Linked DNA regions of Bacillus pumilus. The protein of the gene in region 1 interacts with the protein of each later gene in a pairwise test. Links are inferred from orthologs where the notes say so. Each region holds a gene or a part of one and is shown in the gene's direction. Other genes may lie near its edges. The genes, in order: rplK and prmA.

Region 1 (3,185 bases):
ACGCACTCCAAAGAGTAAAGAGAAAATTAGAGAAATATTTAGAGCTTCGCGAGATTAGTCTCTAATCAAACCTATATTGACAGCTTTTTCGACACTGTGATAAGGTACTAAGGAAATGATGTCGAGAAAATAGGTGTAAATATGAGGAAAAAGATTACTCTAGCCTGTAAAGACTGCGGAAGCCGCAATTATACGACAATGAAAAGTGATGCTTCAGCAGCTGAAAGATTAGAAGTTAAGAAATATTGCAAGACTTGTAATTCACATAAAACACATTTAGAAACGAAGTAAGATTTGCGTTCTTTAATCTGTGGAGGTCTTTTACAATGCGTATTATCAGTTTCTTAAAAAGTGTCGGAAAAGAAATGAAGAAGGTCAGCTGGCCAAAGAAAAACGAAATGATTCGTTACACAATCACTGTTATTTTAACAGTCGTATTCTTTGCAATCTTTTTCTCTTTTCTTGATATAGGAATCTCACAATTAATCGAATTAATTCATTAATACTTGAATAATGGTCTGCTGAACGTGCTATAATAGATCATAATATGACTTGCCAAAAAACCCGTTTTACGGGTTTTTTCAATTGCTTGAAAATATTTACCGGTACTCGAGATTCGTCAAATAGACATTACGAAATGTGGGGAGGGAAGGACTGAATAGTCCTGAACGAAATGGAAAAGAATTGGTATGTTGTGCATACGTACTCTGGCTATGAAAACAAAGTAAAAGCGAACTTGGAAAAGCGTGTTGAATCAATGGGCATGCAAGATAAGATCTTCCGCGTTGTCGTACCAGAAGAAGAAGAAACAGACATTAAAAATGGTAAGAAAAAAGTTGTCAAAAAGAAAGTATTCCCTGGCTATGTCCTAGTGGAAATCGTGATGACTGACGACTCTTGGTATGTAGTTCGTAACACACCAGGTGTCACAGGGTTCGTTGGATCAGCTGGATCAGGCTCAAAGCCGACAGCCCTACTACCAGGCGAAGCTGAAACCATTCTGAAGAGAATGGGTCTTGAAGAACGCAAAACAGAAATCGACTTTGAATTGAAAGAAACAGTCAAGGTCATCGACGGACCATTTGCTAACTTCACAGGCTCTATCGAAGAGATTGATTACGATAAAAGCAAAGTCAAAGTATTTGTTAATATGTTTGGTAGAGAAACACCCGTGGAACTTGAGTTCACGCAGATCGATAAATTGTAATTCAAAAGAGCTTGAAATGAGTGTATAGAAGTGGTAATATAGCAAAGGTACGTCTTGAGTTCGCTCAAGATCGCTAGCTAGTTATTTCGTCATTCATATAAAGAATGAAGTTGTTGAGTGGGAGGGGGATTCCCCTATTACCACATCACGGACTTTAAGGAGGTGTGTCTCGTGGCTAAAAAAGTAGTTAAAGTTGTTAAATTGCAAATTCCTGCTGGAAAAGCTAACCCAGCTCCACCAGTTGGACCTGCACTAGGTCAAGCCGGTGTTAATATCATGGGATTCTGTAAGGAGTTTAATGCTCGTACAGCTGACCAAGCTGGTCTTATCATTCCTGTTGAAATTTCGGTTTTTGAAGACCGTTCATTTACATTTATTACTAAAACTCCACCTGCTGCAGTTTTACTTAAAAAAGCAGCTGGTATTGAGTCTGGTTCTGGTGAACCTAACCGTAATAAAGTGGCAACTGTTAAGCGTGATAAAGTACGCGAAATCGCGGAAACAAAAATGCCTGACTTAAACGCTGCTAGCGTTGAATCAGCTATGCGCATGGTTGAAGGTACTGCACGCAGTATGGGTATTGTCATCGAAGATTAATTTATTGTCTTGTTGGGTTGCGAGTTTGGTTTTGACAAGTTCGCAACCCTTATTCGTGGGAGGTTATTCCGCTAAAACCACATAAGGAGGATTTTTATAATGGCTAAAAAAGGTAAAAAGTATGTAGAAGCTGCTAAGCTAATCGAACGTACTAAAGCGTATGATGTAGCTGAAGCTGTCTCTCTTACAAAAAAAGCAAATACAGCGAAATTTGATGCGACTGTAGAAGTTGCTTTTCGTTTGGGCGTAGACCCTCGTAAAAACGATCAACAAATCCGCGGTGCAGTTGTACTTCCTAACGGAACTGGTAAAACTCAACGCGTTCTTGTGTTCGCTAAAGGCGAAAAAGCAAAAGAAGCAGAAGCTGCTGGAGCAGACTACGTTGGAGATTCTGATTACATCACTAAAATCCAACAAGGCTGGTTCGAATTCGATGTAATCGTTGCAACACCTGACATGATGGGTGAAGTTGGTAAGATCGGTCGTGTACTTGGACCAAAAGGTCTTATGCCAAACCCTAAAACAGGAACTGTTACATTCGAAGTAGAAAAAGCAATCAATGAAATCAAAGCTGGTAAAGTAGAGTACCGCGTTGATAAAGCTGGTAACATCCACGCGCCAATCGGAAAGGTTTCTTTCGAGGACGAAAAGCTTGTTGAGAACTTTGCAACAATCTATGACACAATCCTTAAAGCAAAACCTGCAGCGGCTAAAGGTGTATACGTGAAAAACGTTTCTGTTACATCTACTATGGGCCCTGGCGTGAAAGTGGATCCATCTTCTTTCTCTGCAAAATAAATCTTGACTTATCACAATCATTTTGATAATATCAAAATGTTGTAAAATAGAATATGTCCATTTATACCGTAGACAGCAGGGGCCTTATGGCTTAATTAACCCGCCGAGGTGTATATGTCACAGTCTTACGTTAACGTATGCTTGTATATACAGCCTCCATGTCTTATTGGAGGCTTTTTATATGGAGAACCGTTCGTTAGGAACGTGATGGCCTGATCGGTATAAGTGTTACACAAACAATGTACAGGAGGTGTAACCATGAGCAATGCAATCGATACAAAAAAAGTTGTCGTTGATGAAATTACTTCTAAATTCAAAGATAGCATGTCTACTGTCATTGTAGATTACCGCGGTCTTTCAGTTTCTGAAGTGACTGAACTTCGTAAACAACTTCGTGACGCTGGCGTAGAATTCAAAGTTTACAAAAACACTTTGACTCGCCGTGCAGTTGAACAAGTTGAACTAACAGGTTTAAACGATTTCTTAACAGGTCCAAACGCTATCGCATTCAGTAACGAAGATGTTATCGCACCTGCGAAAATCATCAACGAATTTGCGAAAAGCCACGAAGCTTTAGAAATCA
Region 2 (3,241 bases), 130 kb from region 1 along the record:
AGTTCGGTCATACCGATCCAAACCAAGGCTTTGGTGGCGGCGGTTTTGGCGGAGGTGGAGACTTTGGCGGCTTCGGTGGCTTTGATGACATCTTCTCTAGTATTTTTGGCGGTGGAGCCAGAAGAAGAGATCCAAATGCACCACGTCAAGGAGCAGACTTGCAATATACAATGACGCTTTCATTTGAAGAAGCAGCATTTGGGAAAGAAGCAACGATTGAAATACCTCGCGAGGAATCATGTGAAACATGCCATGGATCAGGGGCAAAGCCTGGGACAGATGCGAAGACATGTTCACATTGCGGCGGCTCCGGTCAATTAAATGTTGAGCAATCAACTCCGTTTGGTAAAGTGGTCAACCGCAGAGTATGTAACTACTGTAGCGGAACAGGAAAACAAATCGATCACAAATGTTCTACATGTGGCGGCTCTGGTAAGGTGCGTAAGCGTAAGAAAATCAATGTGACGATCCCAGCTGGTGTTGACGATGGTCAGCAGCTCAGAGTGTCTGGTCAAGGGGAGCCAGGTGTAAATGGAGGGCCTCCAGGCGATTTATTTGTTGTGTTCCATGTGCGCTCGCATGAATTCTTTGAGCGTGACGGAGATGACATTTACTGCGAAATGCCGTTAACCTTTGCACAAGCTGCATTAGGTGACGAAATTGAAGTGCCGACATTACACGGTAAAGTAAAATTGAAAGTCCCTGCTGGCACACAAACTGGCACGAAATTTAGACTTAAAGGAAAAGGTGTGAAAAATGTACGCGGCTATGGTCAAGGCGATCAGCATATCGTTGTACGAGTCGTCACACCAACAAATTTAACGGACAATCAAAAAGATATCATTAGAAAATTTGCTGAAGTGAGCGGAAATAAACCGGACGAACAAGAAATGAGCTTCTTCGATAAGGTAAAACGCGCATTTAAAGGCGAGTAAGACGGATAAGGAGTTGGTAGTATTGAAGTGGTCAGAAATTAGCGTCCATACAACAAATGAAGCGGTGGAACCAATCACCAATATTTTGCATGAAGCAGGTGCGAGTGGTGTCGTGATTGAGGACCCGCTTGATTTAGTCAAGGAACGTGAAAATGTATACGGTGAGATCTACCAGCTCGATCCGAATGACTATCCTGAAGAAGGGGTCATCGTCAAAGCCTATCTTCCAATGAATAGCTTTTTAATGGAAACGGTAGATGAGATCAAAGAAGCCATCAACAATCTTCTTCTATACGATATTGATCTTGGGCGAAATACGCTGTCCATTTGTGAAGTAAATGAAGAAGAATGGGCCACCGCATGGAAGAAATACTATCATCCTGTGAAAATCTCTGAAAAATTCACCATCGTTCCAACGTGGGAAGAATATACGCCGGTTCATTCTGATGAACTGATTATTGAAATGGATCCAGGAATGGCATTTGGAACAGGGACACACCCAACAACGGTTCTTTGTATTCAGGCGCTTGAGCGCTATGTGAAGGAAAACGATACGGTAATTGATGTTGGAACAGGCTCTGGGATTTTAAGTGTGGCAGCAGCGATGGTTGGTGCAAAGGACATTCAAGCCTTTGATCTCGACACCGTTGCGGTTGAAAGTGCGAAGCAAAACATCGAGCTAAATGGTGTAAGTGAACAAGTAACGGTCAAGCAAAATAACTTACTTGATGGGATTTCAGGTGAACATGATGTGATCGTCGCCAACATTCTCGCAGAAGTGATTTTGCGCTTTACAGATCAAGCCTATGACTTATTGAAGAAAGATGGCTATTTCATTACTTCAGGCATCATTGGACAAAAGAAATTACAAGTCAAAACAGCATTAGAAGAAGCAGGTTTTGACATTGTTGAAGTGCTATCAATGGAAGATTGGGTCAGCATTATAGCGAAAAAATAAAGCGAGTAGGTGTCAGGACACGTATGCAACGATATTTTATCGACCTCACGAAAGAAGAAGTGATCGCAAAGGGAGCTATCGTCATCAAAGGTGAAGATGTACATCACCTTTCCAACGTCATGCGCATGAAAGCAGGGCAGGAAATCCTTTGTTTAACGACAGACGGCTTTGAAGCGCTCAGTAAAATTGATACAATAACAAAGGAAGAAGTCCTTTGTCACCTTGAAGGCTGGACAAATCAGGACAGAGAACTTCCTGTAAGGGTCACAATTGCGAGTGGTCTCCCAAAAGGAGATAAACTTGAGCTGATTATCCAAAAAGGCACAGAGCTTGGCGCAAGTGCATTTATCCCTTTTCAAGCGGCTCGTTCTATTACAAAGCTTGACCAAAAGAAGTCACATAAAAAACGAGATCGCTGGGAGAAAATTGCGAAAGAAGCAGCTGAGCAGTCCTACCGGAATATCATTCCTCATGTTTATCCAGTATCAACGTTTAAAGAGCTGACTCAATTAGCTAGTGAATTCGATAAATGTGTCGTTGCATACGAAGAATCATCGAAAGAAGGAGAGCAAAGCCGCTTTCAAACTGTGCTCCAACAAATGAAAGGCGGACAAACCTTGCTAGTTGTTTTGGGTCCTGAAGGCGGTTTGGCAGAAAAGGAGATTGAAGCGCTTGAAACGCTTGGTGCAGTCATTTGCGGGCTCGGACCACGCATTTTAAGAACAGAAACAGCTCCTCTTTACGCGCTTTCTGCTATATCTTATCAAACAGAGTTATTAAGAGGTGAATCATGATGGGAACAGTAGCGTTCCATACACTTGGCTGTAAGGTCAATCACTATGAAACAGAAGCGATCTGGCAGCTGTTTAAAGAAGCAGGCTATGAAAGAAAAGAGTACGAATCAAAAGCAGACGTATATGTCATTAACACATGTACGGTCACGAATACAGGCGATAAAAAAAGCCGCCAAGTCATTAGAAGAGCCATTCGTCATAACCCGGATGGTGTCATTTGTGTAACAGGCTGTTATGCGCAAACATCTCCAGCAGAAATCATGGCGATTCCTGGTGTTGATATTGTCGTGGGAACACAAGACAGACATAAATTACTCGGTTACATTGAAGAATTTCGCAGAGAAAGACAGCCGATTAATGGGGTTGGCAATATCATGAAAGCACGTGTGTTTGAAGAACTCGATGTTCCTGCCTTTACAGACAGAACACGTGCGTCATTGAAAATCCAAGAAGGCTGTAACAACTTCTGTACATTCTGCATTATTCCTTGGGCGCGCGGACTTCTTCGTTCTCGAGATCCAGAAGAGGTCATCAACCAAGCGCAGCAGCTTGTA

The links.
Region 2: the proteins of rplK (region 1) and prmA interact in binary tests that used the Escherichia coli proteins (3 or more experiments, as listed by UniProt). The link is inferred for Bacillus pumilus from one-to-one orthologs.

Annotation. Positions count from the first base shown.
Region 1 is NZ_CP047089.1:3,310,586-3,313,770, forward strand. Bases 237-3,091 are described here. They hold rplK (50S ribosomal protein L11), read left to right. Parts: upstream 237-1,378; coding sequence 1,379-1,804; downstream 1,805-3,091. Other genes in these bases: rpmG (50S ribosomal protein L33), read left to right, coding at 237-291; secE (preprotein translocase subunit SecE), read left to right, coding at 327-503; nusG (transcription termination/antitermination protein NusG), read left to right, coding at 674-1,207; rplA (50S ribosomal protein L1), read left to right, coding at 1,904-2,602; rplJ (50S ribosomal protein L10), read left to right, coding at 2,861-3,091. In the rest of the region: RNA polymerase sporulation sigma factor SigH, read left to right, coding at 1-65; more of rpmG, read left to right, coding at 142-236; more of rplJ, read left to right, coding at 3,092-3,185. UniProt on the Escherichia coli protein: Forms part of the ribosomal stalk which helps the ribosome interact with GTP-bound translation factors.
Region 2 is NZ_CP047089.1:3,180,594-3,183,834, reverse strand. What follows is about bases 15-2,925. They hold prmA (50S ribosomal protein L11 methyltransferase), read left to right. Parts: upstream 15-957; coding sequence 958-1,893; downstream 1,894-2,925. Other genes in these bases: mtaB (tRNA (N(6)-L-threonylcarbamoyladenosine(37)-C(2))-methylthiotransferase MtaB), read left to right, coding at 2,687-2,925; GPS65_RS15810 (16S rRNA (uracil(1498)-N(3))-methyltransferase), read left to right, coding at 1,917-2,687; dnaJ (molecular chaperone DnaJ), read left to right, coding at 15-935. Outside these bases: more of dnaJ, read left to right, coding at 1-14; more of mtaB, read left to right, coding at 2,926-3,241. UniProt on the Escherichia coli protein: Methylates ribosomal protein L11.